DNA from 3 places in the Anaerobacillus sp. 1_MG-2023 genome. Region 2 is predicted to be linked to each of the others. Evidence: riboswitches for the same ligand, from Rfam matches in the RefSeq annotation. Region 2 holds a riboswitch; each other region holds the start of a gene.
The links. A riboswitch is a leader RNA that binds a small molecule or an ion and turns the genes downstream of it on or off. The one in region 2 is predicted to bind S-adenosylmethionine.
Positions count from the first base shown of each region.

Region 1: it holds a riboswitch for S-adenosylmethionine, as region 2 does, so the genes downstream of both, Q4550_RS06335 (acetyl-CoA C-acyltransferase) here and Q4550_RS05190 (sulfite oxidase-like oxidoreductase) in region 2, are expected to answer to the same signal.
Region 3: it holds a riboswitch for S-adenosylmethionine, as region 2 does, so the genes downstream of both, metK (methionine adenosyltransferase) here and Q4550_RS05190 (sulfite oxidase-like oxidoreductase) in region 2, are expected to answer to the same signal.

Region 1 is NZ_JAUORD010000002.1:479,525-484,783, forward strand. Features, by position in the region: gene Q4550_RS06330 (acetoacetate--CoA ligase) at 1-1,687, opposite strand, end outside; gene Q4550_RS06335 (acetyl-CoA C-acyltransferase) at 1,708-2,862, opposite strand; SAM riboswitch class I at 2,935-3,042, opposite strand; SAM riboswitch class I at 3,111-3,215, opposite strand; gene Q4550_RS06340 (hypothetical protein) at 4,537-4,821, shown strand.
Region 2 is NZ_JAUORD010000002.1:270,897-276,155, forward strand. Features, by position in the region: gene Q4550_RS05165 (3-hydroxybutyrate dehydrogenase) at 1-670, shown strand, start outside; gene Q4550_RS05170 (LysE family translocator) at 732-1,355, opposite strand; gene Q4550_RS05175 (GNAT family N-acetyltransferase) at 1,605-2,168, shown strand; gene Q4550_RS05180 (GNAT family N-acetyltransferase) at 2,266-2,697, shown strand; gene Q4550_RS05185 (GNAT family N-acetyltransferase) at 2,894-3,379, shown strand; SAM riboswitch class I at 3,419-3,517, shown strand; gene Q4550_RS05190 (sulfite oxidase-like oxidoreductase) at 3,601-4,263, shown strand; gene Q4550_RS05195 (copper amine oxidase) at 4,561-5,259, shown strand, end outside.
Region 3 is NZ_JAUORD010000014.1:2,292-7,550, forward strand. Features, by position in the region: gene Q4550_RS19195 (MSMEG_1061 family FMN-dependent PPOX-type flavoprotein) at 1-388, opposite strand, end outside; gene metK (methionine adenosyltransferase) at 530-1,726, opposite strand; SAM riboswitch class I at 1,935-2,044, opposite strand; gene pckA (phosphoenolpyruvate carboxykinase (ATP)) at 2,398-3,981, shown strand; gene Q4550_RS19210 (ABC transporter substrate-binding protein) at 4,174-5,169, shown strand; gene Q4550_RS19215 (ABC transporter ATP-binding protein) at 5,181-5,259, shown strand, end outside.

The sequences.
Region 1 (5,259 bases), 210 kb from region 2:
GGACGATTTCTTCGTCATGATCTTTCGGTAATCCGAATACGACGGAATCCTTTATTTCTTTGATGTGCTCCACGACACGGTAAATTTCTGCCGTACCGATCCTGACGCCACCTGGATTCAATGTCGTATCAGCACGCCCATAAATGATAAGTGATTGGTCGATGGTTTGTTCTGCTAAGTCCCCATGTGTCCAAATTCCTGACCGTTTGGAAAAATAACTCTTCCGGTAGCGTTCCTCTCCACCTTCGCCGAAAAAGGTGAGCGGCATGCTCGGGAATGGTTGGGTACACACAAGGTCGCCTTTTTCTGCATATACAGATGCCCCTCGCTCATCCAATACATCAACCGCCATTCCCAACGCTTTGCAGGCGATTTCGCCTCGTTTCACGGGTAGTACTGGAGCTCCCATCACAAAGCAGCCGATAATTTCTGTTCCGCCAGAAATGGAAGCAAGGAACAAATCCTTTTTTATCGTTTGAAAAACCCAATCGTATTGCTCTGGAGCTAATGGGGCGCCGCATGATAACAGACTTTTCAATGAACCGAGCGAATGACTACTTTTCAGGTCGACATCTGCTTTCATCAATGTATCTAAATACTTAGGACTTGTGCCGAAATGGGTGACTCCGACTTCATCGGCAATGTCCCACAAATGGGAGAGGGAATCTTGCCTGACGGGAGAGCCATCATACAACAGGATGGCCGCTTCACTGGCTAACCCGGAAACGAGCCATGGATACATCATCCAGGCTGTATTGGTATACCAAAACAACACATCATTTTGCTGGACGTCGCAATGGAGCTGGTGTTCTTTCACATGTTGAAGGAGGGTCCCGCCGACAGAATGGACGATTGCTTTCGGAAGTCCTGTCGTTCCAGATGTATATAAAATATATAAGGGGTGCTCAAAAGGAACAGGTTGGAATGTCGGCTTTTTTGCATCGTTGTCACAAAGCTGGTTCCACGAAAGAGATTCAACCCCTTCAATCGAAGCAACCCCTTCGAGCGTTATGATTGCGGATAGTCCTACCAGGTTTTCCGTCATTTGCTTGATTTTGTCCTCAATATGATATGGCTTTTGCTTATAGTGATAGGAGAGGGTAGCGATCAATACTTTTGGTTTCACCTGCCCGATTCGATCAACGATTCCTTTTGTTCCGAAGTCAGGAGAACAGGACGTCCATGTGGCTCCGAGCGAAGTGGTCGCTAACAAAGCCACCAACCCTTGAATATCGTTTGTGGTGACGCCGGCAACACAATCGCCTTTTTGTACACCTAGTCGTTTTAACCCTTCCTGGGCTCTCGCTACGGATTGCCTTAGCTCTCCCAAATTGATACTCCGGCGGACGCCTGTCTCATTCGCTTCATAGGCAGCAATCCGATCAAGAGAACCACGCAATAAATTTTCAGCGAAATTCAATTCTGCTTCAGGGAACCATTTGCTATCTGGCATTGAATCGGAAGGGAGAAACACACGATCACCCTTTTCCCCAATGATTCCTGCATAATCCCATACTCCTGACCAAAATTCAGCCAGTTGGGAAATGGACCAGCGGTGGAACCGTTCATAAGGAAAAAGGGACTGGCCGGTATAATCGGCAAAAGCTTTGATGTGTGATTGGTCTATTCTTTCGCTCGACGGTTCCCATACAAAAGGGGAACGTTGAGTTGTTGTTGATGTAGGCATTGGATTTGTCTCCTTTCGAGTTATAAATAAGGAACTTCAATCAAAATTGCCATTCCCTGTCCACCACCACCGCAAAGGGAAGCGATGCCTTTTCCACCACCCCGCCGTTTCAGTTCGTGGGCAAGTGTCAAAACCAGCCGGAATCCTGTGCCACCTAATGGGTGACCAAGAGCGATGGCACCACCGTTGACATTGACACGATCATAATCGATGCCAAGATCACGGCAGCTTGCGATGACGACACTGGCAAATGCTTCATTGATTTCAAATAGATCAATATCATCTGTAGTCAAAAGGTGTCTATCTAATAGTTCTTTGATCGCTTGCGATGGTTTTGTTTGTAAGCTCGGATCTGGCCCTGCAATTTCTGACCAACTGATTACTTCCGCCAGCGGCTCCTGGCCGAGTGATTCCGCTTTCTCTTTTGTGGTCACGATGCCAATGCTCGCTCCGTCCGTCATCTGAGATGCATTCCCTGCTGTAATCGTGCCTTCGTTTGAAAAGGCGGGAGAAAGGCTGGCTAACTTTTCTGCTGTCGTTCCTTTACGGATGCCTTCATCTTCTGCAAGTAGACCGGAAATAGGATCTATTTCTGGTTGGAAAAATCCCTTTTCCTGAGCATTAGATGCTCGATGCTGGGAAAGAGCTGCATACTCATCTTGTTCCGCGCGACTTATTTCGAAGGATCGGTTTTTCTCATCCGTAAGAGCTCCCATCGAAACATCACTCAAAGCGCACCACAAACCGTCGTTCAGTAACGTATCTCTAAGCAGGGCATGACTAAGGCCTGAAGAAGCACGCACAGGAGCGGTATGAGGAGCGTTCGTCATCGAGTCAAAACCGCCGACAATGTATAATTCACCTTCATTGAAATGCATTCTCCGGGAGGCATCCGCAATTGTAGCGATTCCGCCTAAACAAACATTGTTCAATGTGATGGCGGGTGTACCGATATCGACTCCTGCCTGATAAGCAACTTGTCTGGCAGGATTTTGCCCGCCCCCAGCCTGGATCACTTGTGCCAGCAGTACGCCATCCGCCTGTTTTGCAACCGGGTTTTTTTCTAACAGAGCGCTTAGCGCATTCGTACCAAGCTCTGCTGCTGATAGCTTTTTCAATGCTCCTTTCCATTTTCCGAATGGGGTACGGATTCCATCTAACAGAACGGTTTTCATATATGTAACAACTCCTTTTTTCAAATAGAACGAGCCCTCTTCACTAAAAAACAAGAAGAGGGCTCTTAGCTCTTCTTATCTTTCAGGATTATCTCCTGCAGGAATTAGCACCTTATCAAGCGCATGCTTGATGGTTGCCGGGCGTCAACGGGCCAGTCCCTCTGCCTCTCTGGATAAGAATGATTATTCAATTGGAAAATATAAAACCTCTCTATCAGTGAAATAGAGAGGTTAAGAGATTTAGGATTCTCTTATCTTCCTGAGCATTAACTCAGTAGGATTTGGCACCATGCTAGGAGTATAGCGGTTGCCGGGTTTCACAGGGCCAGTCCCTCCACCTCTCTGGATAAGAATGTTATTTCGTTGTTTAATTAAGTGTCATGTTAGCAAGGTGAAGGATTTCTGTCAATATATTTGATGAAAAAGTTAGAAAATTTATTTTATTTTGATTGGTTTGACAATCTTCTATAGAAATGTTCTGGTGCCTACCTTCATAGCCGTCAATGTAAGAGGAAAGTTTAAGACAAAGTATTATTTACAATTATAATAAAAGCGGTCTAATTCGTTGTGTTTAATTTTTACCAGTTGGGGACATGTATGAATAAGCATACTGTATCTCTTTTATTTTTCTCTGAACTTAAGCAGCTTTCTTTAATGTTTTTTATACGTTAATTGAATGGTGTTAAAGGCGGTGGGCGGGCCATATCGGTGTTAGGAAGTTGTTGAATGGAAAGAGAGGGGTGTTTACTAGAAAAAACTCGAAAATAATCAAGTATGGCTATTTATCGTGATGTTGGTTATGGCGGCCATTTGGATTTCTCATGCCTGGATATGCTGGAAATTTAGGATCGATCATGTCTATCATTATCGCTAAATTGATGTATAGTATGTTTTCTAAGACTCTATTTACATCATTAAAAGAAGCGTTTTCGCCTTATTACTACAAATCGTAGCGAAAAGGAGAGCCTTAGGAAATTATCTATGTTGATGACTCGAATGATCTATGTCACCTTTAAAATAAATGATTCATTCGGAAAGATGCTTTGGGTCAGAGGATTAATAACTTACTTTGTCACAGGGTTCGCTTGTGCCTTAGTGTATTTTCTATAATCCATTTTAAAGGTTGATCAGCATCAAATATTAGAAGCATAACGGTATTCCATAATCTCGGAACAATTCTGTAATATCATATCAGGGTATGTTAAAGAATGATCTTGATTAATAGGGCGTGATTCCGTACTACGGAATTACGTCTTTTTCTTTAAAGTAAAGGTTGAGTAAGTGAGTGGGTTTTGAAATAATTGGAACAATGTTGAACTGGAAAGGGAGGGAATACCTTGGAAATAAGACTCGAGTCAATCGCTGGCGTGTTAAACGATTTGAATGGAACATTAAGTGTAACTAATATTTTGCTAGGCATAATAACAGTTATCCTTGCATCACAATTGTTTATCACCTTACGGAATAATAGAAAAAAATAACCAAAGGATATTCTAGTGTTTATTACTTCATTGAGTATTCAGCTATATCGGAGGAATTGTTTAATAGAGCATTAGCCCTTTATTACATAAGCAAAAGTAGTATCAGTGGTTTAACCTATTTAACTGACAGGGCAGTAATCTTTAATAAGTAAAATGGGTTATCATTTAAGTGAATATATAAGGAGGTATAGTAATGTGGGCAATATTAGGGGTCATTGCCGTAGTAGTAACTGTTATAAACCTTTCTTTGTATGCAGCAGGAAAGGATTATAAGCTTGCTATGGCGATGGCATTATCATTTACAGCATTAACAATTTGTGCAGATTACAGTTATCTAAATGGGTGGATAAAAGCAGAAGATTGGGCGGCTTTATCGGATGTAGTACCTGGTATGGCAAGGGCATTTTGGTTATTGACAATTGTTTCTATCTCACTAAATATAGCACCTATATTTTTAGAACGAATACGTAAGAAATAATGACTTAATATGACATCATACAATCAATATTCAACTATTGTGTAAGTCTTTATGTATAACTAGAGGGGTTTAAGTACAAGAACAGTAAGAGATATCTCGAATTCGAGTCTTACGTAAACTCGGAGCTATACCGTCAGGAGGAATAAAATGTTTAAGGCTAAAAAAATGAACTTAATATACGGTTTATTGTTAATAATCTTATCACTAAGATCACTAGGATATATTTTAAAAGCTGAATATGGTTTGTTAGGATTACATATTATCGTTTTTTCTTTATGTCTACCTGGAGGTATTTATTACATCTATTCAACTTTATTAAATAAAGAACGAAATCCATAATCTCGGAGCTTATCTGTAATAGGATAGTTTTTTTTGTAAAATAAATTATTGAGTTATTTACGCTCCTTTAAAACAATTGGAATAGAGTTTTAGATATTG
Region 2 (5,259 bases):
AAATGAAGAAGGAACACAAGAAGCTGCCAAGAAACTAAGAGATAAAGGTTATAACGCTATTGGTATTAAAGCAGACGTGACAAATGAAGATGAAATTAAACAAGCAATTGACCGTACTGTAGAAGAATACGGTCGCTTAGACGTGTTAATAAATAATGCGGGACTTCAGCACGTATCTGCATTAGAAAACTTCCCGACTGAGAAGTTTCGTATGATGCAGGATATTATGCTTACAGCTCCTTTCATAGCAACAAAGCATGTATTTCCAATCATGAAGAAACAAGGATTTGGGCGAATTATTAACATGGCATCTATCAATGGTGTCATCGGTTTCGGAGGGAAAGCGGCTTACAATAGTGCCAAGCATGGGGTCATTGGTCTTACAAAGGTTTCTGCACTTGAAGGTGCGGAACACGGTATCACAGTAAATGCCATGGCACCAGGTTATGTTGATACACCACTCGTAAGAGGTCAGATGGAAGATCTAGCGAAAGAACGCGGAGTAGAGCTAGAAAAGGTACTAGAAGAAGTAATCTATCCACTTGTACCACAAAGAAGACTTCTTGAAGTGAAAGAGATAGCTGATTACTCAATGTTTATCGCAAGTGATGCAGCGAAGAGCATTACAGGGCAAGCTCTTCTAATTGATGGTGGTTATACAGCTCAGTAAATTTAGATTTTACTAAAAAAATATTAAAGCAGCGCCTTCTAATGAGAAGCGCTGCTTTTTTTTATTGATCGCTAAAGGCTATTTGAAGACCAATTAAAGCAAGCAATAATGCTTTTGCAAGATTGAATTTTCTAGCTAGAACATGATTTTCTACGACATAGAATGCGATTTTTCCTGCAAATAAGCTTATTGCACTAAAGATAAGAAAGGCTTGTAGAATGAAAACCCCTCCTAAAATTAACATTTGAAGAGCAGGTGAATTTGCCTGCTGATTTATAAACTGTGGAAGAAGGGCGAGAAAGAATAAAGAGATTTTTGGATTTAAAATATTCATAACAATCCCTTTTCGATATAAAGAAAAATAAGGTCTGCTAGGTTGACTTAGGGGGTTAGTTGCGGATCCGCTATCTTTAAAAGCTTCATATGCCATGAAAAGTAAGTAAGCTGCCCCGCTAAACTTAACAATCGAAAAGGCGAGAGAGGATTGATAAAGGAGGGCAGAAATTCCTAAGGTAGCAGCGGAAATATGAACAAGTAGTCCTGAACAGAGGCCAAGAGAAGTGGCGATACCAGCCTGTTTGTTCTGTGTGATGCTTTGAGCAAGAACAAATAAATTGTCAGGTCCTGGCATAACGGTTAGAAGAACAGCAGCAAGAAGGAATGATAGTATAATTGTAATATCCAATAGATCTCACCTTTCAAAACTATTTTCTCAAGTATATAGGAGGAATGAAAATGTATAAAGACTTGTTCAAAGGGGCGAATGAATATTATGCGGAATATCGAAAACCATATCCTCGTGAGTGACCCTTCAATTCGTCTCTCGATTTCAAATATATGTAGCGGACATTGGGCGGAAACACCAATTACTTGACAGATTTCTCATTAATGATATAATTCTGACATCTTTTGGTGTTGTTGGAGGAATAGTTCCATGAAACCCATTTTATTTGATATACCAAGTAAATTTAGCACTGACCGTTTACATATACGTTTTCCACTACCTGGGGATGGTGTCTCGGTTCATCAATCAATTGCTGTCTCGTTAGAAGAGCTTAAACCTTGGATGCCTTTCGCACATATAGATCAAACGGAAGAAGACGTTGAAGCGAATATCTGCGAATCTCACGTAGCGTTTTTAAAGCGGGAGGATCTTCGACTATTACTCTTCCATAAACAGACGGGTGATTTTATCGGTTCCTCAGGGTTACATCGAATAGATTGGAACGTTCGTAAATTTGAAATCGGTTATTGGATTGATTCTAGATACGCTGGTCAAGGCTATATGTCTGAAGCGGTCCAAGGCATTGTAGATTACGCCTTTTCAAACCTTAACGCTAGAAGACTAGAAATTCGTTGCAATGCGACAAATAGGCGAAGTCGGCGAATTGCCGAGAAACAATTGTTTCAACTTGAGGCTATTTTACGAAACGACCATGTCTCAATTGATGGCAGTAAACTAACTGATACATGCGTCTATGCTTTAACAAAAAAATAAATTTGGTAAGAATATGCATCCTACTTATGGGAGGAATAAGGTTCTTGCATCAAGAATAAACGAGTAATGAATGATTTTGATGATGGAGGGAAACTATGTGATCGAACGAGCGACGATAGAAGAAAGAGATTTTATTTTATCGAATTCCATTCAATCTGTTAATGAAGGAACGACAAATCCTGGTATCGTAAAAGAAGAGAAAGCACTCGAAATTGTATCATCTATTCTTGATCGAGGTGGTTACCACCTCATTTATCGCGACGAAGGGGAAATTGCTGGCTGGGTATTACTTGGAGAAAACACGGATTATTTTACAGAAAGCAAGCATGGGTTCATTTATGATGTATTTGTTTTTCCAAAGTTTCGTGGGAAAGGGTATTCTAAGCAGCTGGTTCAAGCGAGTATTGAAAACTTCAAAGAACAGGGATATGAGGAAATTCGTTTGAATGTGTATTCCTCTAACTTCGCGAAATACATTTATAAAGACATTGGATTTCGAGAACTTCAAACAATCATGGTTTATAAATAGTTGTCCAGCTTCTTTTCATTTATTAAAAGAATGTGAAAAACAACTCATAATTAATCATCATGCCCTTGGAACTTGCTACACTATTTTTGCAGGGACTTCCCCGGTTCCTGTCCCCCTTAAAATATAAAGTGTGAGCCCCATGCATTTCCCAGCATGGGGCTTTTCCTTTTCAATCGCACAGAAATGAGGGAGAGTATTGGTATATCAATTTAAGTTAATAAGTCATGAAGCAGTCGAGCGAATTATCTCCTGGAACTATGATGGGGTATACTCATTTTATAATATGGACGAGGATCTTGAAGATCTAAAAGAGTTCCGGGAAGATGCAGTCAGCAATGAAAATTATTGGAGCGTTTACCAAAGGGATCATCTTATTGGTTTTTTTAGTTTTCATGAGCATGAAGACAACCATATAGAAATTGGTCTAGGAATGTGTCCCGATAATGTTGGAAAAGGAGAAGGCTTTTCTTTTTTAGAGGCTGGCCTTCAAAAAGCAGTTGAATTGTATCATCCAACTTCCTTCGGAATGGCAGTAGCTGAATTTAATAAACGAGCCATAAAAGTGTATCAAAGGGCTGGATTTCAAATCACTCATCTGTTTATGCAACAAACCAATGGGGGAGAATTTCAATTTGTTGAAATGAAAAAAATCTCGTTTAAAACAATAATTGCAAAATACTAAATAGACCGATAGAATGAATCAAAATTACATTATTTAATTTCCTTATTGAGAGAGGCGGAGGGACTGGCCCTTTGATGCCCGGCAACCTGATAGACAAGGTGCCAAATCCAGCAGAGTCTATGCTCTGAGAGATAAGGAAGAGCTCTGAAGCGAACTCTTCCTTATTAGTTAGGAAGAGTTTTTTAGACGATTCAATAAATGAGAGACGGGTTGTGAAGAATTTGAAAAAAGCTGACCGTATTCGCAAAATGAAAGTTCCAGATGCAAGTGAAAAGTATGGTGATCGTCTGCCACCGGGGCAAGTACTTACAGAAAGGTTCCCTATTCTACATGAAGGTGATGTACCTGTGTATGAGATGTCGACATGGAACCTAAGTGTATTTGGAGAAATTGATAAGGAAGTGATCATTTCCTATAGCGACATACTTGCCTTACCACAGAAGAAAGTAAAGTGTGATATTCACTGTGTCACAAGGTGGTCTAGGTTTGATAATACTTTTGAAGGGGTTTTGATTAAGGATTTTATGAACGCATATGGGATAGTACCGAAAACGAACTATGTTATGCTACATGGAGACTATAACTATTCAACGAATATTCACCTCACTGACTTAATGAGAGATGATGTTATTCTTGCCCACTCAGTCGATGGAGAGAAATTAACGGCAAAACACGGATGGCCTCTTAGGTTAGTTGTACCGCATCTTTACTTCTGGAAAAGTATTAAATGGATCAGAGGGATAGAATTTATCAATGAAGACAAACCTGGTTTTTGGGAACAAAACGGATTTCATAACCATGCCGATCCATTTAAAGAAGAAAGGTTTTCTGGAGAGGATTTGGGACTACCGGAAGATGAATGGGAGAAAAAAGAGTTTGATTAATTTTTCTTAAAAAAGCGGGCGTGATTAACACATATAGAATTGATTGAGGAAAAGGTAGTTTATTATCACATTCTAAATATCATCATATCTATAAAAAAATAGTTAAAATTTGAAAGTCAGCAGAACCTTAGTATGTGTGGGTTTTGCTGACTTTTTATTGTCTCGTAATTAAAAAAAGAGAAGAATTTTAAAAAAGAATGATCCAAATGGATCTTCTCTCCGTTAGCTAAGTGTAAATCAAAATTAAGGGGAGTGGATTTGATAATGAATACGAACAAGAATATGAAAAAGAAAGTGATCGATTGGAAAAAGGGACTATTAATTGTTCCGCTTAGCTTTTCACTTTTAATACCAACTGCTGGAGCATTTGCCTCTGACCACGACGAGCAAATGGACAAGCCTACAGTAGAAACACCAGGTGCTGATCTTCGTGCTGATCTTGGCCATTTACTAAGTGAGCATGCTTATCTTGCAGTAGAAACAATGAGAAAAGGAGCTGAAGGTTCTGAAGATTTTGAAGCTTCTGCTGGTGCCTTAAGTGAAAACACGGAAGACCTTACAGCTGCGATTACATCCGTTTATGGTGAAGAAGCAGGAGCTGAATTTAATGAAATTTGGAGCAATCATATCGGTTTCTTCGTTGACTATGTGAAAGCAACAGGTAATGAAGATGAAGATGCAAAACAAAAAGCTTTAGATAGTTTAGATGGTTATAAAGAAGATTTCTCTAATTTCTTGGAAAATGCTACTGGAGAACGACTTCAAGCTGAAACATTGTCTGAAGGACTTCAAGCTCATATTAATCAGTTGATTGGTTCATTTGATAGCTATGTAGCAGGTGATTACGAGATGGCTTACGAGAAAGAACGTGAAGCGATTGCTCACATGCAAATGGTGGCTAAAGGATTCTCTGGTGCCATTACTGATCAGTTCCCAGACAAGTTCGAAAACACAGAAGCCGTAACACCAGCCTCTGATCTTCGTGCAACATTAGGT
Region 3 (5,259 bases), on a different contig from region 2:
GCAGCGTTTTATCTTTTACAATCGAGGCCTTTCCATTAATACGCAACGCTTCTTCTCGGCCGGGAATCATCAGCAGCAAACCGATATTTGGGTTTTCTAATAGATTGATCAATGAGTCCATTCGTTTATTTCCCGGTCTTTCCGGTATCAATAAATGATGATCATCCAGAACATGAATAAACCCCGGTGCATCCCCTCTTGGCGAAACATCACCACCCGTACTTGATTGGGTGGCAATCGTAATAAATGGTGTACGGCATATGAACTCTTTACAGTGTTTATCAAGAAAAGAGATGACTTTATTTGCAGCCAATTTACTCGGTATTCCTGCCATGTCTTTTAGTTCATTCACATCGGTCACGGTTTCTCCGAATATACTAGTTTTCACACATTACACTCCTCCATTTTTCCTTCCATTTTATCACCACACCCATCTGTTTTATGATAATTCAATACAATATAATGGATGTCAAAAAGGATGATAGAGCAAAAAAAGAAGCCAAAATATTTTTGGCTTCTTAGAAATTAATTAAATTCCGGCACCCTGTTTAAGGGATTCTGCACGATCTGTTTGTTCCCATGGAAGGTCAATATCAGTACGTCCAAAATGTCCATACGCAGCTGTTTGCTTATAAATGGGACGTCTAAGATCAAGCATCTTTATAATGCCTGCTGGACGAAGATCGAAGTTCTCTCTTACTAGCTCTACAAGACTTTCCTCAGACACTTTTCCTGTGCCAAATGTATCAATAGCAATTGATACTGGCTGAGCAACCCCAATAGCGTAAGCAAGTTGAACTTCACAACGATCTGTTAGACCCGCTGCCACAAGGTTCTTAGCAACATAACGAGCAGCATATGCAGCAGAACGGTCTACTTTCGTAGCATCCTTACCTGAGAAAGCACCGCCACCGTGACGCGCATAACCGCCGTAAGTATCAACAATGATTTTTCTTCCTGTTAAACCTGCGTCACCCTGCGGTCCACCGATAACAAAGCGTCCTGTTGGGTTGATGAAGTATTTTGTTTCTTCATCAATTAATTCAGCAGGAACAACCGGCTTCACAACGTGTTCTTTGATGTTACGTTGGATTTGTTCAAGTGAAATTTCAGGATGATGCTGTGTAGAAACAACAATGGTATCAACGCGTACCGGCTTACCAGCTTCATCGTATTCCACTGTTACTTGTGTTTTACCATCAGGACGAAGATAAGGAAGAATTTCTTCTTTTCTTACTTCGCTCAAACGTCGCGCTAGTTTATGCGCAAGAGAAATCGGAAGCGGCATTAATTCCGCTGTTTCATTACAAGCGTAACCAAACATAAGCCCCTGGTCACCTGCACCAATTGCATCGATTTCGTCATCTGACATCGTACCTTCACGTGCTTCAAGAGCAACATTTACACCTGCAGCAATGTCTGCAGACTGTTCATCAATAGATGAAAGAACAGCACATGTTTCAGCATCAAATCCGTATTTCGCACGTGTATAGCCGATCGTTTGAATCGTCTCACGAACCACTTTCGGAATATCCACATAGTGTGATGTTGTAATTTCACCGGAAACTAGTACAAGACCAGTTGTTACTGTAGTTTCACAGGCAACGCGCGCATTTGGATCATGCGCAAGAATATCATCCAGAATGGCATCGGAAATCTGATCTGAAATTTTATCAGGATGCCCCTCTGTTACTGACTCAGAAGTAAACAAACGACGATTACTCACTCAAGTACCTCCTTAAGGATTGGATCCTATCTAATTATGTTGTAATGGATACGGTACTCATTTCCCTATTACCCTGTGCCGAAACGAGAGAACGAATTCAATTTCTTATCGTCTTACCTTTTTTTATAGCGTCATCAATCTCAACGACATTAAAAAAGCCCTTCCCTACAATCAGAGGGAAAAGGAGCTGATATCTCATGCCTTTCGCCTCTTATCTTCCAAGACTATCGTCTTGCAGGTTAGCACCTTAATCCTGTTGTATAGGAGTTGGTTGCTGAGCTTCATCGGGCCTGTCCCTCCGCCTGCTCGGGATAAGAGTATCCATTCTCGACATATAATAACGCACATGAAAGGATGTGTCAATGAAGAAAAGCGGAAGCGCCCGTTTAGCCTCGACAAGCGCTGGAGCCCTACAAAAAGAACACGGGCTTTATGTTCGAATTCAAGGGCGAAGCGATCGATCCACCACCTTAATCCTTTACCCATAAAATAATCACTTCCTATATAATGGCGACAGGATTTCAACCTAAAGAAATAGTCATTCACCCATTTTTCACTTTTTATGCAAAAAATACATAGATTAGTATAGAATAATTGAATGAATGTGTTATACTATTTTTGAGTTAAACAAGTCAATCAACGAAATCTTTAAAAAAGGATGGGTTTAACGTATGAAAACAGCTTCCTTCTCCTCACCGTTATTGGATGCGATATTAAATAAGAATAATCCACATGTGAATTTATCAGTGTCTGAACTGGTTGAACATTCACTATTTAAAAACGAAGGGCAACTATCAGCTACAGGAGCTCTTCGCGTAGAAACCGGAAAATATACAGGACGTTCTCCTGGGGACAAGTTCATTGTAAAGGAAGATTCCGTAAAGAACAAAGTGAACTGGGAAACAAACCAGCCTATTTCCGAAAAAAGTTTTGAAAACCTTTACACAAAGGTGTTGAACTACCTCGGTGAGAAAAAGGGACTTTATGTGTTTAAAGGATTTGCTGGTGCTGACCAGGCATCAAGACTACCCATTCAGGTTATTAATGAATATGCCTGGCATAACCTTTTCGCCCACCAGCTGTTCATCCGTCCGAATGAATCAGAGTTAAAAGAACATGACGCTGAATTCACTGTCATTTCTGCACCTGGTTTTCAAGCTGATCCAGAAGTGGATGGCACAAATTCAGAAACATTTATTATTATCTCCTTTGAGAAACGAACCGTCTTAATTGGTGGAACAGAATATGCTGGAGAAATTAAAAAGTCTATTTTCACCGTTATGAACTACTTATTACCAGAGCGAAATATTCTTTCAATGCACTGCTCTGCTAACGTAGGTAAAGAGGGGGATGTTGCTCTATTTTTCGGTTTATCTGGAACTGGAAAGACAACGCTCTCAGCAGATGCTCATCGATCTCTTATCGGTGATGATGAACACGGATGGTCTATGAATGGTGTCTTTAATATTGAAGGTGGATGCTACGCTAAATGCATCAACTTATCAAAAGAAAAAGAACCTGAAATCTGGGATGCAATTCGCTTTGGAACGGTTCTTGAGAACGTTATGATGGATAACGGCTCGCGTGAACCTGACTACGATAACACTAGTCTAACTGAAAATACTCGCGCTGCCTATCCGATTGACGCCATACCTAATATTGCAATTCCTAGCGTTGCCGGACATCCCAACACGATTATTTTCTTAACGGCAGATGCATTTGGCGTCCTTCCTCCAATTAGCAAACTGACCAAAGAACAAGCCATGTTTCATTTCCTATCAGGTTACACAAGCAAGTTAGCCGGAACAGAAAGAGGAGTCACTTCACCGGAAGCCACTTTCTCTACATGCTTTGGTGCACCGTTCTTGCCATTACCTGCCCATCGCTATGCAGAAATGCTCGGCGAGAAAATTATGGAGCATGATGTTCAAGTCTTCCTCGTAAATACCGGATGGTCTGGGGGCGGTTATGGTGTCGGAGAGCGCATGAAGCTTTCATATACTAGAGCGATGATCCAGGCGGCTTTAAATGGAGAACTTGATCGTATCGAAACAGTAACAGACCCTATTTTCGGATTGCATATTCCTTCTCATTGTCCAGGTGTTCCAGCAGAAGTATTGCAGCCAAAACAAACATGGGAAGATCAAGAGAAATATGATGAGAAAGCAAAAGATCTCGCTACTAAGTTTGTAAAGAACTTCGAAAAATTCTCAAATGTAGCCGACGAAATCAAACAAGCAGGCCCAAATGTTTAGTCTCATTGCAAAAAGCACCTTAACTGGTGCTTTTTTTTATTTGAAGACTCATTCCCCTTCACTTCGCACATCCCCCTCTTTCTATCTACCTCCATTAATTTACTTATTCAAAACACCAATCGTTTTAAAATACATAGGCTATAGTATCTAAAACATGAGCCTACCTCATGTGACGAATGTGGAGGATAGATAATGAAAAGAAGCTGGTTTATAACGTTTTGTATATACACAAGTGTATTTCTTCTTATTCTTTCGGCGTGTGGTACTAATAGTGGAAACGATCAGGTAAGAGTAGCTGAGGTTACACGCTCGATTTTCTATGCACCACAATACGTGGCACTCTCAGAGGGTATTTTTGAGAAGCATGGCATTGATGTCGAATTAACGACCACTTGGGGCGGAGATAAAACAATGACCACTCTTCTATCTAACGGAGCTGATGTCGCCCTTGTAGGATCAGAGACGTCCATTTATGTTTATGCACAGGGCACTGATGACCCTGTTATAAACTTTGCTCAACTTACACAAACAGACGGTACGTTCCTTGTATCAAGAGAAAAAATCGAGCATTTTGAATGGGAAGATTTGAAGGGAAGTACATTCCTTGGCCAACGTAAAGGTGGTATGCCACAAATGGCTGGTGAATACGTACTGAAACAGAAAGGAATTGATCCACAAAACGATTTGGACCTCATTCAAAATATTGATTTCGCAAACATTTCAAGCGCATTTGCTTCTGGAACTGGCGATTACGTTCAGTTATTCGAGCCAACAGCAAGTGTCTTTGAAGAACAAGGGGTTGGACACATTGTAGCTTCATTTGGAAAAGAATCAGGAAAAATTCCATATACAGGATTTATGGCGAAAGAAAGTTATTTGAGTAAAAATGCTGATGTAGCTGAGCGTTTTACAAAAGCACTTTATGAGGCTCAACTGTGGGTAGATACTCATTCTTCTGCAGAAATTGCAAAGTCAATTGAACCTTTCTTTCAGGATACCGATCTTGAACTCATTACAACTGTAGTCGATCGTTACAAAAGTCAGCATTCATTCGCTACAAACCCATCCCTGGATCAAGAAGAATGGGATAACTTACAAAATATTATGGATGAAGCAGGCGAACTCCCAAAACGCGTTGATCATAGCAAATTAGTAGATAATAGCTATGCCGAAAAAGCGCAAAAATAGGAGGGAAAATAATGTCTTTCCTTCAACTCAACGCTATTTCACATGTGTATTTAATGAAAAGCGCTGCCAAAGAAGCGATTTCCAACCTCT